DNA from 3 places in the Ruminococcus sp. NATIVEDY160 genome. Region 1 is predicted to be linked to each of the others. Evidence: riboswitches for the same ligand, from Rfam matches in the RefSeq annotation. Region 1 holds a riboswitch; each other region holds the start of a gene.
The links. Region 1 has a riboswitch for thiamine pyrophosphate ahead of thiS (sulfur carrier protein ThiS). Riboswitches for the same ligand answer to the same signal wherever they lie in the genome.
Positions count from the first base shown of each region.

Region 2: linked by a shared signal. The riboswitch ahead of AB1I49_RS05165 (thiamine-binding protein) and the one ahead of thiS (sulfur carrier protein ThiS) in region 1 are both predicted to bind thiamine pyrophosphate.
Region 3: linked by a shared signal. The riboswitch ahead of thiS (sulfur carrier protein ThiS) and the one ahead of thiS (sulfur carrier protein ThiS) in region 1 are both predicted to bind thiamine pyrophosphate.

Region 1 is NZ_CP162391.1:1,437,783-1,441,967, reverse strand. Features, by position in the region: gene thiH (2-iminoacetate synthase ThiH) at 1-149, opposite strand, end outside; gene AB1I49_RS07075 (thiazole synthase) at 161-931, opposite strand; gene thiF (thiamine biosynthesis protein ThiF) at 949-1,581, opposite strand; gene thiS (sulfur carrier protein ThiS) at 1,583-1,777, opposite strand; TPP riboswitch at 1,833-1,938, opposite strand; gene AB1I49_RS07060 (hypothetical protein) at 2,094-2,720, shown strand; gene AB1I49_RS07055 (recombinase family protein) at 2,644-3,000, shown strand; gene AB1I49_RS07050 (hypothetical protein) at 2,909-3,862, shown strand; gene AB1I49_RS07045 (hypothetical protein) at 4,063-4,185, shown strand, end outside.
Region 2 is NZ_CP162391.1:1,051,489-1,055,673, reverse strand. Features, by position in the region: gene AB1I49_RS05175 (hypothetical protein) at 1-903, opposite strand, end outside; gene AB1I49_RS05170 (hypothetical protein) at 1,070-1,612, shown strand; TPP riboswitch at 1,645-1,755, shown strand; gene AB1I49_RS05165 (thiamine-binding protein) at 1,818-2,114, shown strand; gene AB1I49_RS05160 (ABC transporter permease) at 2,083-2,853, shown strand; gene AB1I49_RS05155 (ABC transporter substrate-binding protein) at 2,871-3,905, shown strand; gene AB1I49_RS05150 (ABC transporter ATP-binding protein) at 3,906-4,185, shown strand, end outside.
Region 3 is NZ_CP162391.1:1,628,942-1,633,126, reverse strand. Features, by position in the region: gene AB1I49_RS08060 (leucine-rich repeat domain-containing protein) at 1-441, opposite strand, end outside; gene AB1I49_RS08055 (TnpV protein) at 877-1,137, shown strand; gene AB1I49_RS08050 (aminotransferase class I/II-fold pyridoxal phosphate-dependent enzyme) at 1,176-1,715, opposite strand; TPP riboswitch at 1,881-1,986, shown strand; gene thiS (sulfur carrier protein ThiS) at 2,062-2,256, shown strand; gene thiF (thiamine biosynthesis protein ThiF) at 2,249-2,893, shown strand; gene AB1I49_RS08035 (thiazole synthase) at 2,912-3,682, shown strand; gene thiH (2-iminoacetate synthase ThiH) at 3,693-4,185, shown strand, end outside.

The DNA.
Region 1 (4,185 bases):
TTCTCGCACACGTCGGATTCGATAATCTCCATTTCTTCCATATATGCCATATGGTCTGTTCTTGATGAAGGGTCGGTTTCCAGACGGTGCTTGCGTTTGAGCGCTTCCTCTGAAAGAGAATCGGAATCAACTAAAAATCGGTTTTCCATTTCATTCTCCCTCAGTCATGCAGAAATCCCGTCAGAGGATCGGAAGCGGAAGCGCCTCGGGTGAGCACTCTGCCCAAGCCCGAGAGATACGCCTTTCTGCCTGCCTCGATTGCCTGACGGAAGGCTGCCGCCATTAATGGCAAATCGCCCGCGGTTGCAAGAGCGGTGTTTGCCATGACCGCCGCAGCGCCCATTTCCATCGCTTCGCACGCCTGAGAGGGCTTGCCGATGCCCGCGTCAACGATGATGGGTAAATCGATTTCATCAATCAGTATCTGAATGAAATCCTTTGTGGCAAGTCCCTTGTTGGAGCCGATAGGAGAGGCAAGAGGCATAACCGCCGCCGCGCCTGCGCTGACCAAGTCGCGCGCAACATTGAGGTCGGGATACATGTACGGCAGAACGACAAAGCCGTCGTTTGCAAGCGTTTCAGTCGCTATGATCGTCTCCTGATTGTCTGGAAGAAGATATTTGGAGTCGCGCATGATCTCTACCTTTACAAAATTGCCGCAGCCCAGCTCGCGCGCAAGTTTGGCAATTCTGACCGCTTCCTTTGCGTTTCTCGCGCCGCTTGTGTTGGGCAGCAGGGTAACGTTTTTCGGGATAAAATCGAGAATGTTCTCTCCGTCTTTGGTATTGGCGCGCCTTACTGCAAGCGTGATGATTTCAGCGCCTGCGTCTTTGATTGCCGCTTCAATCAGGTTCAGAGAGTATTTACCCGAGCCGAGAATAAAACGCGAGTTGAATTCGTGACCGCCGAGTATCAGTTTATCGTTATTCATATTTTGACCTTCTTTCGTTATACTTCATATTCCTCTGCCAGCACGCGCAAAACCGTGTGCGCCTGATGAGCCGCACACAGCATTACGCGGCTTGCAAACAGGCCGTCGCTTTCTCCTACGCCGTTAACGCCGTCGCCGCAGAGATAAAAGCGTTTGCTGACGCGTTTTGTCTTGATCAGATTCGGACTGTCGGTACCTGCCATGCCTGACGCGGCAACGTAGAACTTTTGCGGCAGCTTCTCTAATACGAGATTGCACAGCATTGCCTTTGCCTGCGGATTATCAAACGCCTCACAGATCACATCTGCCTGTGACAGCAGGGTAAGGGCATTTTCCTCAGTCAGACGTATGGTGTGTGCTTCTGTCCGGATATATGGATTGATCTCGCACAGGTTTTCTACTATCGCGTCGGTTTTGTATTTGCCGATTTGCGAGGCTTTATATTGCTGACGGTGGAGATTGGATAGATCCACACTGTCAAAGTCGATCAGAATCAGCATGCCGATTCCGGCTCTTGCGAGTGCTGTCGCGATATTTGAGCCTAAGCCGCCCAGACCGCATACGGCGACGACCGATGAAGAAAAGACCTTTTGCAGCTTTTCACCGTGTCGAGCGGCAAAGGCATTCTGCCATTCTTCTTTGGTAGGCATATTAACCTCCTCCCACAAAGCTGACGACCTCGAGGACATCGCCGTCTTTGAGCACGGTTTCTCCGTATTGCGGCTTGGGCAGAATATCCTCGTTAAGTTCAACCGCAATCGTCTGAGGATTGAAGTTTGCTTCTTCGAGATACTGACTGACTGTCTTTCCGTCTGCAGACGTGTTTTTTCCGTTGATTAAAACCATTTTGTAACCTCCTTGCAAGAAAAAACGGAGCACCGCCGATTTGGCAGTACTCCGCAACAATTCTAAGGTATATCCCTACGTTGGCATTATCCAAATCAGGTTACCGGTCGGAGGTAGTACCTCCCTCTCAGCCTGTCACACAAGCTCCCGTTTGTTCAAGGCTATTATACACCCTTTTGTTGAAAAGTCAAGTGCATCAGGAAATATTTCAATTGAAAAATTATGTATGCAATTATATCACACAGAACTATTGACAAATAGAAATATATCGATATAATAAAGCATAGTAATCTTATATGAATTATCATATAAAGAAATGAAAGGCAAGGAAAACTGTCCTCCGCACCGCATCCGGGAGACAGAGCTCGACGAGATCATCTGCGGAGAAATCAGCAATGTCAAGGAACAAGCGGCACAGCTTTATGAAAACATCGACGGCGAGGTTCGAAAGTGGCTGAAGAAAAAGAGCACGGTCACGGGCAAAATCCGTCAGCTCAACGCCGAGCTTGAACAGAGAAAGAATGACCAGAAAGAAATTCTGCTGGAGAGAATCCGCGACAGGGAACACGCTTCTGTCTATGATGAAATGCTCTCAGCATGTGAAAGCGACATCAAAAAAATCGAGCAGGAGCTTTATGATATTCAGCACTACAGCGAAACAATCAAAAAGCGCAAATCCGAAATGAAGCGAACCGTGGAGCTGATTGACGAAATCATCAAGGAGGGGGAGATCAGCGACGCGAATCTCAGGCAGCTTATTGATAAAATACTGATCTATGAAACGAGCGAAGGATTACGAATACAGGTCAATCTCAGGGCGGCCTTCACCGAACACATGATCATACTTGACGAGCTTGGCAAACAAAATGCCGACCTCAAAGTTGAAGGGAAATACAATTACCAAAATTCTTACCCAACAGGAGTATTGTGGCGATATTATTAACTTCAAGACGTATTCTAAATCATATAAGAATAAGAAACGCTATGATAATCCCAAAGAAAATTGGGTTATATTCAAGGATGTTCACGAGCCGATTATCAACCGTGATGATTTTGAGTTGGTGCAGACGCTTGTCGTAAAGACAAAGCGCCGTGCTCCTAAACAGGAAAACGGCGAGAAAAATATGTTTTGTGATTTTCTCTATTGCGCCGATTGCGGCAGTAACATACCCGATATTAACGAAAATTCTGTCGGAATTTGGCTTTGCTCCGAGATTATATAGTTTTTCTTCAATAGAACGATTCAGCTTATCTAAAATGAATCCAGAAGATGAACTTAAAAGATTGTTGCATTATTACATTGAATCCGGATTTCCAGTTGCACTTAATTTGTCACCTGTTGGAGGAAATGGTTCGGGACATTCTGTCGTATGTATAGGGCATGGAAAAATCGAAGCATCACATGTGCAAAAGGCAATTCGGAATAAATGGATTCCATGGAAGCATAGAGAAAAATGCCATCCAATTATTAACTCAGCTGATTTCTTTGAAGACTATATTGTTATTGATGATAATCAACCAATATATCAAATCAAACCATTCCATAAACTATCTATTTACCCTGATATGCGAGTTGAATACATAGCGGTACCTTTGTATAAAAGGATGTTTTTAGATGCATCTGATGCAGCAGCTGTTGTAAGATCTGTATTGCATCACGAGCATTTTGGTATAGATGTGTGGGCAGGAGAATTCTTGAAACCCAAAGAAGATGTTGTTATTCGTTTATTTATGGCATCATCACGAAGTTTTAAAGAGTATCGATCTAATTCATTATGCAACAGGATTGCACGTGAAGTATATGCATCAATTCCCATGCCCCGATTCATATGGATTTGTGAACTGTATAGGATGGATGATTACTTTCAAAGCAAAGCATTTGGCGAGATAGTAATTGATGCTACGGCAGCATTAGGTACAGGTCATAGCGTTCAAAACATAATTTTGATGCATTATCCAGGCGTTTTGTGTATGCGTTCTCCTGAACAATCAAAACCAGAATTTGAAGATATGCTCGAATTAAAAAATGATGAATTATTCGAAGGATATAAAAAGAATTTGAGCATAATCAATCCATCTGAATAATATTATTATAACCATTGTTATATTATCTTTCAAAATAAACATGAAGATTTCAGATATTTCCAGATATTATTTATTATGAAAGTTGTTGACTTTTTCAAAGAACAAGGTTATAATATTCAATGCGGACGGACTATCGGAAATAACACAGCATTACGGTCGGAGATATTAGTATCGTTTGTACGACTATGAGGTAATTAATCATGAATTTTATTAAAACTATATCCAAGATAGCAAGCAGGAGTAATGGAGAAGCTGTTTTGAAAAAAGTTCCAGCAAGCAAAAAACCAACTGCAGATTCATTAAAAGGTTTAGAAATAGAAGTA
Region 2 (4,185 bases), 390 kb from region 1:
ATCATCCGAAAAAACCAACTCATCATAGCTTTCGGTTTTGATGTACTTCTTCTCTTCCTCTGTAGCTTCGTCCGAGTTGGGAAGTCCGTCAATCACCTTGAGCTCATCCTTAGTGAGCGAATTGAACGCCATCTCTGTGATGAACGAAATCGCATACGCACCAAGCACAAAGAACATTCCCGCATTGAGTACGGAAGTGTATCCGCCGCCTTCCTGAATACCGGTAAAGAGACGGTAAATGCTGTATGAAAGCGCAAGCGCAACAGCAGGTAAGCCGTAAATAAAGCAAGCCTTGACGGGACTTCTGCCCTTGACTCTCGAAAGCACCATCGCGTGCGAGAAGTAGTAGAGAGAAAGGAAAATAAAGCAGAACAACGGAGTCATGTCCGTCGCGGAAATAGACACCTTTGTCGCCTCAAGAAACTCATATACAATCTCGGTACAACCCCAGATAGCGGGAAATACAAAGAGAGTGGATAGTCCGGAAACGACGGTTTTGCCCTGTAAATGAATGCGGGTCATCAGGAAAAACGCAATACCTGCGGGAATAGACGCGATCGCACTGATGAGCGACATAACGTAATATTCCGAATCAGTTGTGCTGTTCATAAAGGTCGCTACGGAGCTTGCTATCACCATCGCTCCGGAAAGAGCAGATAATATAGCCGCGGCGATATTCTTTTTGACAGGATAAACAGGCGATGTTTTCCTGTCGAATATATTGATGATAATACACGCGACAAAGAGTACTGCCGCAATTCCGATTGCTGTGTAAGACACAGCCATTTTGTCCATTCCCAAAAAATGACCGCTGTCGTCCGCGCCGAAAATACTCATAACGCGGAAAATAATCATTGCAAGAGCAGCGGGAATAAAGGGAATCAGCGTAAATTTTACTTTCATAAAACTCTCCGTTCTGAAAATGAGCTGCTATACAGGGGTATTTTTCCCCAAATACGTACATATTATATTTTAAGACAAACACGCGCTGTTGTCAAGAAATATTTAATTACAAAGTATGGTGCATGAGTAACAAAATTCTTGTGCGAAATAAAGGGTTGATTTGGATTTGAAAAGAAAAATCGCGGTTTTTTCCCTTTTGCTCATCGTCATGGCGTTTATTCCCGCGATAATTGTGTGCAGAGATAATCAGCGCTTTGACAGTACCGCAGATAACAGTAATGACGAAATAATAGCCCTTGCCGCAGAGCTTTGCGAAGATGATTTTTGTGATGAAGCCGTAAAGGCAATGGTAATTCTGGCAAATACTGATTATCCAACTGTAAAAGCCTCCGATAATAATTCTGATAATGAATATTATTTACTTGCAAAGCATTATTATAATTCCAACAGAGAACTATACATACAAAAGGGTGGTAGTAAAATGTATATTCCATACGCAGAATCGTCAAACGGTGCGACTGTTTCCAATGAAAAATATCCCTATCTGATTCCAACCGCGTCACCGTGGGACTGTCTTGACCCTGACTATGAAAAAAACAGTGTATGCGCCGGGGTGAGTCTCAGAGGTGTGGATTACCTCTGCAGGCGAGGCTTTTCCGCCGAGGAGGCTCTGCTGCATTATCTGACAGGTTTCGAAATTAAAGCTTGACATCAGCGGAAATTCGTTGTATGCTAGGTATGAAATAAACGCAGGGGTGTCCGCTGAAGCGGGCTGAGAATGGGCTGTTTCGTCCTTACCCTCTAACCTGATTCGGATAATGCCGACGTAGGAAGCTCGTTTCAAAACGTAATTTTGAGCGCCGCGGCTATCCGCAGCGCTTTTATTTTATACTAATAATAAGGAGAAATGTAAAATGAACGCAAGCGTAGCAATCCAGACTCTGCCGGAAGCGAAGAACGACGACGAGCTTATCCGCATTGTCGACGAAGTCATCGACTATATCAAGAGCACAGGACTTAACTACTATGTAGGCCCGTTTGAAACCGCGATTGAGGGTGATTACGACGAGCTGATGGATATTGTCAAGGAGTGCCAGCACATCGCGATCAGGGCAGGTGCGCCTTCCGTGCTCGCATACATCAAAGTAACGTACAAGCCCGAGGGAGATGTGCTGACAATTGAAAAGAAAGTTACCAAACACCACCAATAAGATCGTACCGCCGCTCGCAGCGATATTGATTCTGCTTATTATCTGGCAGGTGGTGAGCATGACGGAGCTTGTACCCTCGTTCATGCTGCCATCGCCCGTTGAGGTCGTACAAGCTTTGATAGCGGACTTTCCGCTTCTGCTAAGTCATGCGGGCGTAACGCTGCTCGAAACCTTCATCGGCCTGATCATCGGTATCATCGTGGGCTTCGGTCTCGCGGTGCTGATGGACAGGTTTTCGGTTATCAGACACGCGCTCTATCCGCTGATCGTGCTGACGCAGACGATCCCCACCGTAGCCATAGCACCTCTGCTTGTGCTTTGGTTCGGCTACGAGATGCTGCCGAAAATCATTCTGATAGTGCTGGTGGTATTCTTCCCCATCGCTGTCAACATGCTGGACGGCTTTCGGTCGGTTGACAGGGACACCGTCAGCCTTCTGCGCTCGATGGGCGCGGGCGACAAACAGATTTTCCGTTACGTCAAGTTCCCTGCGGCACTCGGAGACTTTTTCGCGAGTCTCAAAATTTCAGTCTCATACGCGGTTGTCAGCGCCGTCATTTCCGAATGGCTGGGCGGCTTCAACGGCTTGGGAGTATACATGACAAGGGTTAAAAAGGCGTATTCCTTTGACAAGATGTTCGCCGTCATATTCCTGATTTCGGCTCTCAGCATGATCCTGATGTGGCTTGTTAAGATTTTGCAGAAGAAATGCATGCCTTGGAATAACAAAAAGGGATAATAAAAGGAGTAATACTAATGAAAAAAAGAATTCTTGCCGCTGTAATGGCAGCTGCGATGCTCACACTCGGTATGGCAGGCTGCGGCAGCGCCAACAACAGCAACAGTGAAAACAACGAAACGGCAACAACCGCCGCTTCCGCCGAGAAAACAAAAGTCACCTTTGTGCTCGACTGGACGCCCAACACAAACCACACAGGTCTGTATGTAGCTCAGGAAAAGGGCTACTTTGACGAGGCAGGTCTTGAGGTCGAAATCGTTCAGCCGCCTGAGGACGGCGCCGAGGCTCTTGTCGGCACAGGCAAGGCTCAGTTCTGCATGACCTTCCAGGACACCATGCTTCCCACCGTTGTAGGCGACACAAAGATGCCCATTGAGGCTGTCGCGGCTGTACTTCAGCACAACACCTCGGGTATTATCTCCCGCAAGGGCGAAGGCATCGACACACCTAAGGGTCTTGAGGGCAAGAAGTACGCAACATGGGATCTGCCGATTGAGAAGGCGACTCTTAAGCAGGTTATCGAGGACGACGGCGGTGACTTCGACAAGGTCGAGCTGATTCCCAGCACCGTTACCGACGAGGCCTCCGCTCTGCAGAGCAAGTCCGTAGACGCTATATGGGTTTACTACGGCTGGGCAGGCATCGCCACAAAGCTCAAGAACGTAGACACCGACTACTTCTATTTCAAGGACATCAACCCCGTATTCGACTATTACACTCCCGTTATTGCGGGCAACACCGACTGGATGAGCGAAAACCCCGACAAGACAAAGGCTTTCCTCACCGCTCTGAAAAAGGGTTACGAGTACAGCATTGAAAATATTGATGACGCAGCCGACATTCTCGTCAAGGCAGCTCCCGAGCTTGACAAAGAACTGGTTCTCGAAAGCCAGAAATATATGGCCGATCAGTACAAGGCTGAGGTTGAGCAGTGGGGTTACATTGACGCAGCGAGATGGAATGCGTTCTACAACTGGATTAACGAGAAGAAACTCCTCGAAGTGGAGATTCCCGAGAACACAGGCTTTACAAACGAGTATCTGGAGAAATAAATGAACAGGCTTGAAGCCAGGAATATCACATATTCCTACGACAACAAGGTCAATGTAATCGAAAACATTCAGCTTTCCGTCGGCGAAGGCGAGATCGTCTGCCTGCTCGGTGTGAGCGGCGGCGGCAAAACCACGCTGTTCAACGTAATTTCGGGTCTGAACCGTCCGCAGCAGGGTGAAATCCTGCTCGACGGCGAGGATATCACAGGCGTACCGGGAAAAATCAGCTATATGCTGCAGAAGGACCTGCTCCTTCCCTACCGCACAATTGAGGCAAACG
Region 3 (4,185 bases), 190 kb from region 1:
AAAAGCGCTCGACTCAATGCATGTCACCGTGGAAGGAATATGGATTTCTTTTAGCTTTCTGCAATTTGAAAACGTGCCTGACCGGATTACTTCCAAGCCGTACGGAAGGGTGACGCTTTCAAGCGAAGTGCAGGATTCAAAGGCAAAAAGCCCGATATTTTTCACACGAGCAGGCAAATCCACTTTTAACAGATTGAAGCAGCCCTTGAACGCTTCTGCGCCGATATCCTCAATATCATCGCCCAAAATCACCTGCCTGAGCTGCCGCATATTTGTAAAAGCGTTATTCTCAACGCAGCCGCACCATTCCACTACCGCGCAAACGCAATCCGGGTGTTCAAAGAGCTTGGCATAATCGAGGTCGTTTCTGATAACGATAACATCATCCGGAAGCGGCTCGGGCTTTACTTTGGTATTCATTTTCGATTTAAGTGTTAACATAACAAATTCTCCTTTGAAATAAAGTATTGTCATGTCAAAAAAGCGCTTTGTTTGACTGCCCACATCATACCAAAACAGAGTTGCTCCGCGCAAGAGAAAGAGTGAAAAACTTTTTTTACGGCAAAAAGTTTAGGCAGTTCAACGAAAACCTGATGAGTCTTTGCTTTTCGTTTGGGCACTGGGTCAATAAATTTGAGTTGTTTTTGACTTTCATTAACCTTGTCGCTTATCATATATGATAACAACGTGATGGATAAACACAAACTTTCTTCATACAGAAATGCAAAACTGTAACCGAAAAGTTGAATCATTCACATAGATTGATAATATTTGCATTTGCCTTTTCTGCATATCGCAGCGTTTGATAAGCACCGCCACTCCTATGCGTAACGTAGAAAACGCATAGATCTGAACGGTCAACCATTGCTTTTGGGTATGTGGCATTTGGACTATCTTAAACATCACCGCAAATTCACGTACAACCGACTTCAAACGGAATGTAAACTAAATTTCCATCTTTGCGATATAAATTCTCAAGCAGAGGAAATGTTTGATACACTAATCAAGCAATTAAAAGAGTCCGAAGGCATTACCGAACAACTTAAAGCAGAAAATCAAATGGAGTGGGTTGCTCGGATGAACAACATCCGCAACAGAGCCACAGAAATTATAAACCATAATATAATTTACAATTAACTAAAGGCGGTAGATTTTTTTCTCTACCGCCTTTAGTTCTATATGAACGATAATTCCTTACGTTTTTTTCTTCTAACCCGGTTAATATGCCTTTCGAAGTCACCATTGTTAATTAGATCAGTAAGCACATACTGCATAAAGGTGGGCACCGTACAGGAGTAAAATCCTATTTTATCATCAAAGGTTTTTACAAGATGTTTTGGTAGAACCATATAGCCAATACGCAACGAAGGAGAAATCGTCTTTGAAAAGGTATTAAGATAGATGACATTATCACTATTAGAAAGAGCAAACAGTGTTTCCGTAGGTTTAGTGGATACTGAGAACTCGGATTCAAAATCGTCCTCAATAATATATCTGTTGTCCTTTTCAGACCAACGGATATATTCATGACGTTTGGATGCTGTTGCTGTAACACCGCTGGGGTAGCTACGGAAAGGAGTGGTATGTAATATATCGGCTTTCGATTCAGCAAGGGCTTTGCTGTTAATACCGGAGTTTGTCAGTGGAAGAGACTCGTATGAAATATGCGTCGCTTTATATACCTGTTCAATCTTCTTATAGGAAGGCGACTCGATAGCATAGTGGTGTCAAAGGAAGAACAGGAGATCTGTCGAAAAATTTGTGAATCTGTTGGTGCAACACTTCGCATTCGTCCTTACGAGGGATAATTTCAATTGTTCAAACTTTTTTCACCAAAAAGACTTGTATATTTTTACGAAGTGATGTATAATAAATAAAACGACTAAATAAACGGGAGCTTGTATTACGGGCTGAGAGGAAGGTGTGACCTTCGACCGAGAACCTGATTTGGATAATGCCAACGTAGGGATGCCTGATACAAGGATATTAGGAATAACGAAGTACATTAAGGAAGTTACCAAATCGGTAGCTTCCTTTTTTGTTGTTTTTGGAGGTGTTTTTATGGTAAAGATCAACGGCGAAGAACTGAATATTGCAGGTAAGACAGTAGCGGAATACCTTGCAACTACAAACTACGATCCCAAGCGAATCGCAGTAGAGCGAAACGGAGATATCGTTCCCAAATCGCAGTATGGCGAAACCGTATTGCAGGACGGCGACAGCGTAGAGGTTGTCAGCTTTGTGGGGGGTGGTTAATCTGATCCCAACGAAAGAAGAATGGAATAAAGCTTTAGCCGAGCGACACGGCGAGAAGCTGCAAACGAAGTTCTCATCGGTAACGGTTGCCATTTGCGGTCTTGGCGGTCTCGGCTCTAATGTCGCTATTTCTCTTGCCCGTGCGGGTATTGGAAAACTGATTCTTATTGACTTTGATCGTGTGGATATTACCAATTTGCACCGACAGCAGTATAAAGCGAATCAGCTTGGGATGAACAAGACGGATGCCTTGCGGGATAATCTTTTAGAGATCGCTCCGTATGTTACTCTTGAAACGCATACTATCTGTGTAAAAGAAGAAAATGCCACCCATTTGTTGCAAGGTGCAGATATTATCTGCGAAGCCTTTGATGATGCAGAGTGCAAAGCAATGCTTACCAATCTTGTCCTTGAAGAAATGCCCGACAAATATCTTGTTGCGGCATCGGGTATGGCAGGTTTCGGTAGTGCTAATTCTATCAGGACGAGAAAAATCACAAGCAAGTTTTATCTATGTGGCGACGAGAAAAGTGACGTGCAATCGGGAGGCGGTCTCGTATCTTCCCGTGTAATGCTCTGTGCAGCTCATCAAGCCCATACTGTACTCAGAATCTTAGCAGAACAATTTGAAACTTAATGAAAGAAGGAAACAAAAATGAATAACGATAAACTGATTATTGGCGGACACGAATTTAACTCCCGTTTTATTCTCGGCTCCGGTAAGTATTCGATGAAACTGATTGAAGCAGCAGTGAAGGATGCAGGAGCAGAGATCATCACCCTTGCTGTTCGCCGTGCAAATACCAAGGAGCAGGAAAGTATCCTCGACTACATTCCTGAAGGAATTACTTTGCTTCCTAACACTAGTGGTGCAAGAAATGCAGAAGAAGCTGTTCGTATAGCTCGTCTTGCAAGAGAACTTGGCTGCGGCAATTTCGTAAAAATTGAAATTATGCGTGATTCCAAGTATCTGTTCCCCGATAATCAAGAAACTATCAAGGCGACCGAGATTCTTGCCAAAGAAGGCTTTGTGGTTATGCCTTATATGTATCCCGACTTGAATGTAGCTCGTGACCTTGTAAACGCCGGTGCAGCTTCCGTTATGCCATTGGCTTCTCCTATCGGGTCTAACAAAGGTCTTGCCACAAAAGAATTCATTCAGATTTTGATTGATGAGATCGACCTGCCTATAATTGTAGATGCCGGTATCGGCAGACCTTCTCAGGCTTGCGAAGCAATGGAAATGGGCGCCGCTGCTATTATGGCGAACACCGCTCTTGCAACTGCAGGTGACCTTCCTATGATGGCATCTGCATTCAAGAATGCCATTGAAGCAGGACGTAAAGCTTACCTTGCAGGACTTGGCAGAGTGCTGACACGTGGAGCTTCTGCATCCGATCCGCTAACAGGTTTCCTCAGAGATTAAGGTGAAAACTATGGAAAATCAATTTTTTGTAGATTCGGAGCATTTATCGCCGGAAGCACTTGCGAAGAAGCATCGTCTTGAAACCGATCCATCCTCCCGAAAGAACCATATGGAATATCTGCCGGGGATGGAAGTGATTGAATCGGATGTGTGTGCAAATGTGATGGCACAGATGAACTCCTATGATTATTCAAAATACACCGCCGCTGATGTAAAGGCGGCTTTGGAGCACGACAATTGCACTGTTGAAGATTTTAAGGCACTGCTTTCTCCTGCGGCAGAGCCGTTCCTTGAACAGATGGCTCAGCGTGCAAGACTTGAAACAAGTAAGCACTTCGGTAACACCGTCTATTTGTTTACCCCTCTTTACATAGCTAATTACTGCGAGAATTATTGTGTATATTGTGGTTTTAATTGCTACAACCACATTAAGCGTATGAAGCTTTCTATGGAGCAGATCGAAAAAGAAATGAAGGTCATTGCCGACAGCGGTATGGAGGAAA